DNA from 2 places in the Shewanella sp. A22 genome. Region 2 is predicted to be linked to the other one. Evidence: predicted binding sites of a transcription regulator. Region 2 holds the regulator's gene; the other holds the start of a gene.
The links. The regulator LexA, encoded in region 2, represses DNA repair genes until DNA is damaged. The targets are predictions, from matches to a motif close to TACTGTATNNNNATACAGTA.
Positions count from the first base shown of each region.

Region 1: a site for LexA is predicted at 2,624-2,643, ahead of dinG (ATP-dependent DNA helicase DinG). Genes of this name have one in related genera too.

Region 1 covers NZ_JBSQBN010000054.1:17,933-24,419, forward strand. Annotated here, with positions in the region: gene ACWXWT_RS11290 (TSUP family transporter) at 1-508, opposite strand, end outside; gene dinG (ATP-dependent DNA helicase DinG) at 517-2,592, opposite strand; gene ACWXWT_RS11300 (DNA polymerase II) at 2,713-5,106, shown strand; gene ACWXWT_RS11305 (DUF3450 domain-containing protein) at 5,977-6,487, shown strand, end outside.
Region 2 covers NZ_JBSQBN010000025.1:27,112-33,598, forward strand. Annotated here, with positions in the region: gene coxB (cytochrome c oxidase subunit II) at 1-1,212, opposite strand, end outside; gene ACWXWT_RS06780 (cell division inhibitor SulA) at 1,608-2,114, opposite strand; gene lexA (transcriptional repressor LexA) at 2,111-2,725, opposite strand; gene plsB (glycerol-3-phosphate 1-O-acyltransferase PlsB) at 2,989-5,412, shown strand; gene mtr (tryptophan permease) at 5,412-6,487, shown strand, end outside.

The DNA.
Region 1 (6,487 bases), on a different contig from region 2:
TTGACGAGACAGTCCAAAAAGCACCAATACCTGGTCCTGCAAATCCATCGTATCCACCCAAAATAAATCCTTGGCTAACTTGTTTATTTGTTGATGATGGCAATTTGGGAAGCGTAATATTTTTGTCGCCCATTGCTTTAGGACTCAACAAGGTATAAATCGCTATGCTAATAATGAGCAGTGGTAAGATTTTTTCAAGCCATTTTGGATCAATTAAAAACACCAAAATACACCCTGCGATAGAACCTATTAGCGTGGCATAAATGCAGGTTTTCCATATTTTGGGGTTAAATAAATGTTGTCTATAAAATGTGTAGCTTGAGGTTAATGAGCCAAAGCATGCGGCTAATTTATTGGTGCCTAATGCTAAGTGGGGCGGGATACCCACCGTAAGCAATGCCGGAATAGAAAGCAGTCCACCGCCACCAACGATAGCATCAATAAAACCGGCAATAATCCCTATCACTGCTAATACGGCCCAATGGCTAGGGTCTAATAATAAATCCAACTCAATACCTATTCAATTACGCGTCTAAAGGGAGGAAGGGCATCAATTAATGATTTGCCATAACGTTTCGTGACCAAACGGCGGTCTAAAATAGTGACTCGGCCATAATCTTGTTCTTTTCTAAGAAGTCGGCCACAACTTTGGACTAATTTACGTGAAGCATCGGGAATTGTCAGCTGTAAAAATGGGTTGCCGCCTTTTACTTTTAGGTATTCTGCATGAGCTTGTTCTACTGGAGAAGTTGGAACGGCAAACGGAAGTTTGGTAATGATTAAATTTGTTAAATAATCCCCAGGTAAATCGAGACCTTCAGAAAAACTGCCCGTGCCAAAAATAATACTGGCTTGCCCTTCGTCACAACGTTTTTTATGTTGTTCTAAGATCTGTTGCCGGGGAATGGCGCCCTGGACAAAAAGTTGATCTTTAGGGATTTTGCCTTCAACCAACTCGACCACTTTATCCATTTGCCAATATGAAGCAAATAGGACTAAGGTTGCCATTTCACCATCGATTAATGCAATAATGTGCTCAGCAAGTTCAGCAGTATAATTATCGTCAGTCGGTTCGCACACCATTTGAGGAATAAATAAGGTCGCATTATTTTCGTAATCGAAAGGGGATAACAAGGCCAAAAAACGACTACCATCATTCATTGATAGTCCCACTTGATGAGCAAAATGGTTGAAGCTATTTAACGCTCTAAGTGTTGCGCTACACAATACCACTCCAGCGGCTTTTTGCCACAACATAGACTCCAGCATAAAGCCGACCTCGATAGGCGATGAACAAAATAAATAATCTTGTTGTTTACCGGTAATTAATTCTGCCCAACGTGCCATTGGTGCGCCTTTTTTACTGTCTTCTTTGGCCATCATCTTCCATAACTTATGTAAGTTATCTAGCCGCTGTAAGATAAATCCGGTTTCAGACAACAAACCTTCCGACTGATGTTTAGGCACTTCACCATCTTTGATTGCTTCATTTAATACCGACACCACTTTATTAAACTGCTTCACTGCAGAGCCAGAAGCCGTAGCAAGATTTTCTGCTTGAATTAATAATGATTGCGGCAATTGACCATGTTCAAAACGAAGTCTAGATTCAGGGTTAGCAAACAGCTGTGGTTGAGTATCACAATAATGAGCCACTTGAGTCAGAAGATTAGTTAAGTCGGTAATGTGATCAAGCATCGCCTGTACGGGGGCGATAATGTGGGTGGTTTTCAATTGATTTTGTAATTTAGAACAGGTTTTGGATGCTTTTTCTAACCAGTCACAAGCACCACGCAATGTAGCTTGAGCACTGGAGAAGTCTCTTGCAACAATGGGCAAGTGGTGAGCCTCATCGATGACATAAAACATGTCTTCTGGCTCGGGTAAAATGACGCCACCGCCAAGCTCTAAATCGGCAAATAGTAGGCTGTGATTAACAATTAATACATCCCATGTGTCGACATCTTCACGGGCTTTGTGAAACGGGCAATTATGATGCGCAGACACTTGACGATGGCAGCTGTGTTTGTCGCAACAAATTTGTTGCCATAAAAAATCAGGAATAGGATGCTTTAAGGTATCTATTTCACCATTCCAGCGTTTTTGATGAAAGTCTTGATGCAGTTTTTGTAATTCATTTATTTGACTTTGATCGGGCTTAGTCTGCCACATAGCCATTTGTGAACCATCTTGTGCACCTATCATGGCTTCAAGTTTGGCCAAACAGACATAACGCTGGCGACCTTTTACTAACCCAAATTTAAACTCAATTCCTGATTGCTGCAAAAAGTGAGGCAGATCTTTGTGGAGTAATTGTTCTTGAAGTGCCACGGTTGCGGTGGCAATACAGACTTTCTTTTTACTGGCAACCGCTAAAGGTATAGCGCCTAAGATATAGGACAAGGATTTACCAATACCTGTTCCAGCCTCAACCACAATAATGCGACGGTCTTTGTCATACTCACCCGCTAAGGTTTTAGATATTTCCGCTACCATATAGTTTTGTTCGCGACGAGATCGAAATTGTGGCATAGATGCGGCAACTTCTTTATAAATGGTGCGAATTTGACTTTTTATGTTATCCGGTAGCATAGGAAGTATGATTTCTGCATAGACTGAATTATGCTGTACATAATAACAGTGAATTAGCATGCCACGAAGTAATAAATCAAATTGAGTAAACTTGTGCAGGAATTCGTACCCGTAGTGAAGCTGACAAATAACCCTGAGACTAATATCAATCTGAAGGGACTGATATTAACTCGCCATGCCATTTATCGGCATGGGCAATTAGTGCTTCAATATTATATTAAAACGGCTCAGGGCCCTGTGTTAGCTGAGCTTTATCACAGTGAAGTGATATGTTTCTGCCGTCAGCAAGATGTTAATCAATTAATTCAAAGAGCTGGTTTTGCACTTAGAACTGAATCGATATCATTGATGAGTTTTGCCCATGAACCCATAACAGCCTTATATCTTAAATCAAATACGCAATTAAAATTACTTAGCCGTATTGCCAATGATATTGGTATTACGCTATTTGAAGCCGATATAAGGCCTGAACAACGTTATCTTATCGAACGGTTTATTGCCTTAGATATAGAATGCAATGGGCGCTATCAAACGGTTAATTCAACTTCATCAATTTCTTTATTAGAGATTAATCGGGCTAGAAAAATACCCGCTAACGAACCTGTTGATATTCATTTGAAGATGGTTTCACTGGATTTTGAGTGTAGTTTTGCTGGTGAACTTTATTCGGTCGGTTTGTATGGAATAGATTATCAATGCGTCATTATGGTGGGCGAACCACAAGCACAATGCCATGAGTTTATTATTTGGGTTAAGGATGAAGTTGAGCTTATACAGAGATTAATTGCATGGTTTAGCGACTATGATCCCGATATTATCATCGGTTGGGCAGTGGTCACCTTTGACTTAGCCTTGCTGTATAAACGCTGCGCATTACATCAAATCCCATTAACCATCGGCCGAGGTGATACTGAACTTAGCTGGAAAGTGGCTGACAAATATCGGCCTGAAACCTTATCGCTACCCGGACGTGTAGTACTGGATGGTATTGATTGGCTTAAAGCGGCATTTTATCAATTTGATAGTTTTTCGTTAGAGTCTGTTTCGCGGCACTTATTAGCCGAAGGGAAAGCCATTGACCATGTTGAAAATCGTGGTCAAGAAATCACTCATTTATTTGAAACAGACAAGAATGCACTGGCTTTTTATAACCTTACGGACTGTCGTTTGGTATGGGATATTTTCGAAAAAACTCAATTACTAGATTTTGCTCTTGAACGAGCCAAATTAACCGGCTTAGAGTTTGGTCGTGTTGGCGCATCTATTGCCGCATTTTATCATTTGTATCTACCTCACTTACATCGAAGTGGCTTTGTTGCGCCAGCCCATCCCGCTAGTCAGGGGCTTGAGAGTCCCGGCGGATATGTTATGTCATCTATCCCAGGCTACTATAAAGATGTTTTGGTATTAGATTTTAAAAGCTTGTATCCGTCGATTATCAGAACATTCCTTATTGATCCCAAAGGATTAATTGAAGGTTTGCATGACAGTAATTGTAATGTTGATAACACTACTGTAGATGGATATCTAGGCGCTAAATTCAGTCGGAATAAACCTATTTTACCAGCGTTAATTGCAAGTTTAGCGGAACAACGTGAGCGGGCTAAACGCGATAAAAATGCACCTTTATCACAAGCAATAAAAATTATTATGAACTCGTTATATGGCGTATTAGGCTCTCGAGGTTGTGTATTTCATGATGCAAAACTTGCCAGTTCTATTACCATGCGCGGTCATCAGATAATGAAACTGACTAAACAATGGATAGAAGAGTGTGGTTATCAAGTGATTTATGGCGATACCGATTCTACATTTGTGTGGTTAGGGAATCATCATGGGATTAATGACATCCAAGCGGTTGGTGAGCACTTGTCGACATCAATTACTCAACGCTGGCTTGAATGGTGCGCAGATGAATATCAATTAGACAGTTATCTTGAACTCGAATTTGAAACCCACTTTGAACAATTTATTATGCCTACGCTTAGAGGTTCTGATGAGGGCAGTAAAAAACGTTATGTCGGTGCAGTGTTAAATGACACTCAACAATTGAAACTGACGTTTAAAGGTATGGAACAGGTAAGAAGTGATTGGAGCCCTATCGCGCGAAGAATGCAATATCATTTATATGAATTGTTTTTCAAGGGCGAGGATGTCATTGATTACTTGAGCAATGAGCTGGCGGCAATTAAAAGTGGCGCTAGAGATAATGAACTTATTTTCAAAAAACGATTGAGGAGAAATGTTGAAGATTACACCGCTAAATCATCCCCTCATGTAAAAGCCGCTAAACAGCTTGCTCAACTTCTGGATGACGTAAACGTGACTCGTAAAGGACAACAAATTAAATACGTTATGACGTTGACTGGCGCACAGGCAATTGAAGCAAAACCACAGAATATCGATTATGAATATTATATAAGTAAGCAAATTCGGCCCATAGCAGATCCTATTTTACAACTGAGTGGTTATAGTTTTGACTCTATGATAAATAACCAGATGATTTTAATCTAAATTATTTTATTCCAATAATAATACTAAGCGGTGTCAGTAACTGATTTTAAGTGGTAGTTTGTTTGATCTTACGTCTGATGTTATTCAATGACCGTTAAGTTCTATATTTGAAAATGGCCAAACTATCAACCACTGTAATGTGAAAGGTGTGTATTCGCTCTTTGGTGAATCGTGCTAGCGATTAATCGCGAGAAATCTTGATTCGCCAATGTCTACAAAGTGCTCAATACTTTTACTATTATCAACGAGTGTAATGTAAACTTTTTGGTTGAAGGTGACTTTATTAGAAATTGGTGTAAATTAAAATGTTGTTTTTTTGTTCACTCACTTTTTTTAGTGAAGTGTAATTTATGACCCAAGCTCTTTATTTGTATATTATTTGTTTTTTAATTATTGAGATTGTACAGGTACTGTTAATATTACATTACAACGCAGTTGATGTAATATGCTGCTAAAATAATCGCATCAAGAGTAAATTTGTTATAGGCACCATTATATTTGTTATAAACAGTAAATATAATTGTGATGATAATTCGTTTTATCTAGTTGATTTTAAATTGAAAAATAATTTAGTGTAACACTTAATTACTACAGATTTATGTTGAAGATGTATATTTATTCACCTTTCATTTACATTCCTTATCTTAACTGCTCTTTCCACTAGTCTTTACGCTTTGCAAATGTTGACACAGGTCAACATTTTGTGAAATGATGCCAACGGGTCTGCGCCTTAATCGGTGCAGAAAAGGGAAGAAAACAAACAATCACAAGAAAAAGACGTACTTAGTGAATTGGCATTGATAACTATTTTAGATCATCGCTATTTTGCTAGGTTGAACTTTTTAATTCACTTCAAATTGGTTGGGAACTATGTCCAAGGTAAGCAATAGAACAAAAATCGCTACTGCACTTGTTGGCGCTCTAGCTTTAGCTGGTAGCAACTTCGTTGTTGCAGATCCACTAGCTGACGTTCAAAAAGCAGATAGCAGCCTTAACGCTGCTTCAGCTGCGTCACAAAAGAAAGTCGACAAATATTTTGACCAAGCACAAGACATGCTCTTTGAGTATGGCAGCGTTGCTGATGAGCGTGAATCATTGAAGTCATATAATGATTACGTTGCAGGCTTGGTAGCTGATCAACAAAAAACACTCGATTCTATTCAAACTGACATCAACGGTGTCGATAAACTCCGTCAAGGTGTTGTGCCATTAATGTTTAAAATGGTTGATGCTTTAGAGCAGTTTGTAAATTTAGATTTACCTTTCAACAGCGAAACGCGTCATGCTCGTGTTGAAAATCTAAAAGATATCCTTAACACTGCAGAAGTAACATTAGCAGAGAAGTATCGTCTTATTCTTGATGCTTATAGCATTGAACGTG
Region 2 (6,487 bases):
GGTGACGGTATCGGTAATATCAGTTGCCGTTGTTGCAATAGTGTTTGCTGCATCGGTGACGGCTTTATTTGCTTCGGTGCTTGCCTCGTTACTGCCTAAAAAGTTTCCTATATCAGCCGCTTGTACAACATCACCACTATTATTGCCCCACGCATTACGCTCAAAGGTAATTACAGCGGCAATTTCTTGGGCGGTAAGTTGCTTAGCAAAAGCCTGCATTGCAGTACCAGATTTACCGTTTAAGACGATATCGATGTGGCCTTCAACAGGACCTTTGATAATAGGGCTGCCAATCAATGAGGGGAACACACCAGGTAGTCCTGCACCATTAGGTTGGTGACAAGCGGCGCACCTAGCAATATAGATTTGTTCACCTTGTGTGTTTAGCTCTTCAATAGACAAGGTTTGGGACATTGATGCCGCCGCCTCTGAAGCTGCATTGCTTGCTAGTTGTTTTTGCTCAACCAACCAATTTTCAAAATCGCCCTCCGACAAAGCTTGTACCACAATCGGCATGAAACCATGGTCTTTACCGCATAATTCTGCACATTGACCTCGGTAAATACCGGGTTTATCGATACGGGTCCACGATTCGTTAATAAATCCAGGATTAGCATCTTTTTTAACGGCAAAAGCGGGTACCCACCAAGAGTGGATAACATCATCGGATGTCATCAAAAAACGGACTTTTTGGTTAATGGGTAGAACTAATGGCTTATCGACCTCAAGGAGATAATGCTCACCTTTGGCTTCACTGCCTTCAATTTGCTCTCTTGGAGTAGATAATGAGCTGTAAAACTCAATGTCTTTGTCAAAATAGCTGTAATGCCATTTCCACTGTGACCCAGTAATTTTAATGGTGAGGTCCGCATCGCTGGGGTCTTCCATGGCAATTAAGGTTTTGGTGGCTGGAATAGCCATTGCTATTAAGATGATAAAAGGAATGATGGTCCAAGCAATTTCCACTTTAGTACTTTCATGGAAATTGGCCGCGACTGCGCCTTTTGATTTGCGGTGGTAAATCATTGAATAAATCATGATCCCAAACACCACTAACCCAATAGCACAACAGATATAAAGAATCGTCATGTGGAGGTGATAAACCTGCCCACTGATATCTGTCACGCCTTGAGTCATGTTGAGGGGCATTTCTGTTGCCCCAAGCGGAAGTGCTATAAACACAACCAATAAACAATACAACCATTGCTTCACAAGACTACTCCTCTGCTAATTGCAAATAGCAACTACAAAGAAGAGTCACACAGTAATTCTCTGCTCTATGCAAACTCTTCGGTTCCCGAAAAAAGTTTGATGACTTCAAAGTACCTTGGTGGTTGTAAACAGACTGTCTACGGTTTTATTGTTCGCTGTACTCCACACTTGTACCTACAACTGAACTAATCAATTTCTATTTGGCTCATTTGTATGACAGTCATCTTAATTTCTGTCATACACGTCCAATTAAAGACAAAAATGTTTCATCCTTGTTAACCACATTACTTGTAGATTAAATATTGATCAAGATCACTTTGTTGGCTAATTGGCTGAAAAAAGATGAAAAAAAAGCCCTGAATTCAATGCAGGGCTTGGTAATTAAGGGTTCGTGCTTAGTGAACTGAGCTAAAATTACTTATTCTATTTGTTACTGCATGGTTAACAATTTGATGTTTTTGAGGTAAGTGAGTATTTACATCTTCAATTACGACACCTAAAGCACGTGCGCTTTTGGCTACTATTTCTAAACGGCGGCTATCGCGAGCATCAAGTGAGCTTGTCCAAGTGACTACAGCACTAGAGGTACCACTTATGAGTGCTTTTTCCATGGCCCATAATGTTTCGACTTCATCTTTGGTGTGCACCAGTAAAATGCGATCCATTCTCACTCCTGCACTTGCTAGCATATGTTTATAGCCAATATGAGGCGGGCTAATTAATACTATCCATCGTCCTTGCTGGCTTAATATTGCTAGCTGGCTACACAATTGACTGAGTTCTTTTTCACCTTGAGTGACCGTTTGTAATGTTTGAATGGTTTGGCTGCCATGCAATTCTGTTTGTGTTAAATCTACCCATAAGCCTGGGTGGCGCGGCGCGGTGCCTATTAGTTTGTTCATAACCAATCTCCATTACGGATAACGCCAACTGCAAGCCCTTCAATTGTTAGGCTTTGGCAACTTAAATCAACTTTTATTGGGTTGTAATCCTCATTTTCGGCATGCAGAAAAATCATATTACCTTTTTGTTCAAATCGTTTAACAGTGACGTCATCATCAACCCGTGCCACGACAACCTGACCATTACGTGCCTGCTGCATTTTATGCACAGCGAGTAAGTCGCCTTCTAAAATACCGATATTTTTCATGCTGTCGCCACGAACCCGTAACAGAAAATCTGCGGCAGGTTTAAACATACTTGGGTCGACTTGGTAGTATTGTTCAACGTGCTCCTGAGCTAAAATAGGCTCTCCAGCAGCGACTTGACCAATAAGTGGCAAACCGGTTTCAATCTGTTCTTCATGAGGTAGGCGAATCCCCCTTGATGTACCAGGCATGATCTCGATAAAGCCTTTTTTGGCCAATGCTTTTAAATGCTCTTCGGCGGCATTAGCACTTTTAAAGCCAAGACGATTTGCAATTTCAGCTCGAGTGGGTGGCATACCTGTTTCGGCGATATTGTTTTTAATTAAGTCTAAAATTTCTGCTTGGCGCGGCGTTAACGGTCTCATGATGATTCCTGTCTTTTTATACAGTGGCTGTCATTATATACAGTGTTTTTGTTCGTGCAAGTATTAACCAGCTATTTTTTGTGCGTAGCTTGTTTGGGTTTGTGTAAACTATTGTTATATATCTATATTTGTTATTTATTCTTTATGTTATTTCTTCTGGAAAAATCCAGAAAGTAAAGATAAATAAGCCAGATAGTGTAAGCGGGGTGGTTTCTGGTATCCTATGCGACAATATTACAGTGGCTTATGTTGCGAAAATAACCATGTCAAAACCAAATTCAATATTTTTACGAGCATTAAAATGGATTCAAAAATGGATGGTGCAGACCATTGTGGTTCCCCACGATCCTTTTGATGACCTCAATATAGATCCAGCCAAACCTTTGGTTTATTTAATGAAAACGGAATCTATCAGTGATATCGCTGCTTTAAGCGAAATTACAGAGGGTTTTGGTATGCCCAGTCCTTATGAACCATTACAGCTTGATGGTTTAAGGGTGCCTAGAGTTGTGTGCCTAGAGGGGCGCAAACCTCTCTTTGGTAAACGTGAAAGTGGCGAAAAATTTCTTAATTACTTTACTAGTTTGTTGTCTCTTCATAGTGAAAACGCCGAATTAGATATTCAGTTGGTTCCTGTTTGCCTTTATTGGGGACGCACTCCTGGTAAAGAAGACGACAGCATGAAAGCAGCTGTATTCGAAAGAGAAAATCCAACATGGTTACGTAAATGGTTAATGATTTTATTTCTGGGAAGGCATAATTTTGTACAGTTTTCTAATGCATTATCGCTTCGTTATATGGCTGATGAGCACGGAACAGACAAACGAATCGCTCATAAATTAACCCGAGTCGCTCGAGTGCATTTTCGTCGCCAACGTAAAGTAATGACGGGGCCACAATTACCTAATCGACACGTTTTATTTGCCTCTCTATTAAAATCAGAGTCAATTAAGAAAGCTATTGAAGAAGAGTCCGTAAACAAAAAAGTGTCGGTCGAAAAAGCACGTGAAACCGCCATTGAATACCTCGATGAAATTGCGGCTGATTATTCCGATAGCTTAGTGCGCATAGCAGAACGTTTTCTGACTTGGCTATGGAATAAATTATACAGTGGCATCAATATTAGAGGTGCTGAGCAGGTTAGGCAGTTACACCATGATGGTCACGAAATTGTTTATGTGCCTTGTCATCGTAGTCATATGGACTATCTGTTGTTGTCGTATATTTTGTATTATCAGGGAATGGTACCACCGCATATTGCAGCAGGTATTAACCTTAACTTTTGGCCTGCAGGCCCAATGTTCCGCCGTGGCGGGGCATTCTTTATTCGCCGCAGTTTTAATGGCAATAAACTCTATACCGCAGTTTTTCGTGAATATTTAGACCAGTTATTTGCTAAAGGCTATTCGGTTGAGTATTTCACAGAAGGTGGCCGTTCGCGTACCGGACGTTTGCTCGCGCCTAAGACGGGCATGTTGGCGATGACAATTAACTGTGTTTTACGTGGAATAGAGCGCCCAGTGACCTTAGTGCCAGTGTATTTAGGTTATGACCATGTGATGGAAGTGGCAACGTATCATAAAGAATTAAGTGGTAAGAAAAAGAAAAAAGAGTCAGTGTGGCAGGTGTTTGGGGCCATTCGTAAGTTAGGTAATTTTGGCCAAGGTTATGTGAACTTTGGCGAGCCAATTAACCTACAACATTTTTTAAATCAGCAAGCTCCAGCGTGGCGTGACGAGTTAGCTAAAGACCCAGATCAAAAACCGTCGTGGTTTACACCATCAGTTAATTTGTTGGCTAACCGTGTCATGACAAACATTAATGGTGCAGCTGCAGCAAGCTCGGTGGCATTGACCAGTTTAGTGTTATTGGCATCAGAACAAAATGCGCTAGAGAGAAGCCAATTAGAGCGTCAGCTTGATTTATATTTAGCCCTGCTTAAGACCGTGCCTTATACCGATTACACATCTGTTGCAGAGGGTGATGGCAAATCAATTGTTGATCATTGTTTGTCGTTAGATAAGTTTGTTAGCACCAAAGATCCTATTGGTGAGATCATTTCAGTTGATGAGAAAATAGCCATAACCATGAGCTATTACCGTAATAATATTATTCATTTAATGGCGCTACCATCATTAGTTGCCAGTTGTTTAGTGCATTACGACGTGTGCGACCGTGAACGAATTCATGCCATTGTATTGGATTTTTATCCATTACTAAAAGCGGAGCTATTTATGGCTATTGATGATGTGCCTAGTCATGTTGATAGCATATTAGATTTTATGGTTGAACAAGGTTTATTGACAGGTAAAGATCAATTTACAGTCACTCCTCGCCATATTACGCAAATGTTATTGCTAGCCGAAACCATCAATGAAACCTTGCAGCGCTATGCCATTATCTTCAATTTACTAGCGATAAAACCCGATATTGAACGTTCGGAGCTGGAAAGAGATAGCCATTTGTTAGCACAGCGATTAGGTGCACTGCATGGGATTACGGCACCAGAGTTTTATGACAAAAAGCTGTACAACACCTTGAGTGTAAAACTCAAAGAGTTAGGTTATTTATGCAGTGACGAGCATCGTGCTGAAGTGATCAGAATTCGAGATAATGCTAATAAATTACTGAGCTCATCAGTTAGACAAACTATTGTTGATAGTGTGGAAGCGGAGCACGGACAATAATGGCTAATCATATGAATGCGGCTAAGCATCGAACTCACGGTAAGTCTGTATTAGGTGGGGCGATGATCATTGCTGGTACCACAGTGGGTGCCGGGATGTTTTCGTTACCCGTGGTTGGGGCCGGTATGTGGTTTGGTTATTCTATTGCCATGTTGCTGGGTGTTTGGTTTTGCATGCTAATGTCGGGTTTATTGTTATTAGAAGCCAATTTGCATTTTGAACCGGGAGACAGTTTTGACACCTTAACGCGGGTGACACTTGGTCAATTCTGGCGGGTGATCAATGGCGTATCGATTGCTTTTGTGCTGTATATTTTAACCTACGCTTATATCAGTGGCGGTGGTTCAATAGTGAATCACAGTTTATCTGCTTTGGGCGTAAGCTTACCCCAGAGCATAGCCGGATTAGTGTTTGCGGTAGTTTTAGCACTCGTAGTATTGATTAGTACTAAGGCGGTCGATCGTATTACCACAATCATGCTTGGCGGCATGGTGATTACTTTCTTTTTGGCCATTGGTAACTTATTAATCGACATTGATACATTAAAGCTTGTGTCGCCTGATGGTGAATCGCGTTACCTACCTTATTTGCTTGCCGCCATCCCATTTGGACTGGCTAGTTTTGGTTACCACGGCAATGTGCCAAGTTTAGTCAAATATTATGGTAAAGATGCCAGAACAATCGTTAAAGCGATTATTACTGGAACCACTATCGCGTTGGTTATCTATGTGTGTTGGCTAGTCGCGACCATGGGTAATATTCAGCGAAGTCAGTTTGCCGACATAATTGCCCAAGGTGGCAATATAGGTGTATTAGTTGCCGCGTTATCTAGTGTGATCACCAGTCAATGGCTTGATAGTATGTTGACATTATTTGCCAACCTTGCGGTGGCCTCATCATTTTTAGGGGTGACATTAGGCTTGTTTGATTACCTTGCTGATTTATTTGGTTTTGATGACTCGCGATCAGGGCGAATTAAAACGGCCGCGGTAACGTTTGTACCGCCAACAATCCTTGGTTTGTTATTTCCAAATGGATTTATTTTAGCGATTGGTTTTGCTGCGCTAGCTGCCAC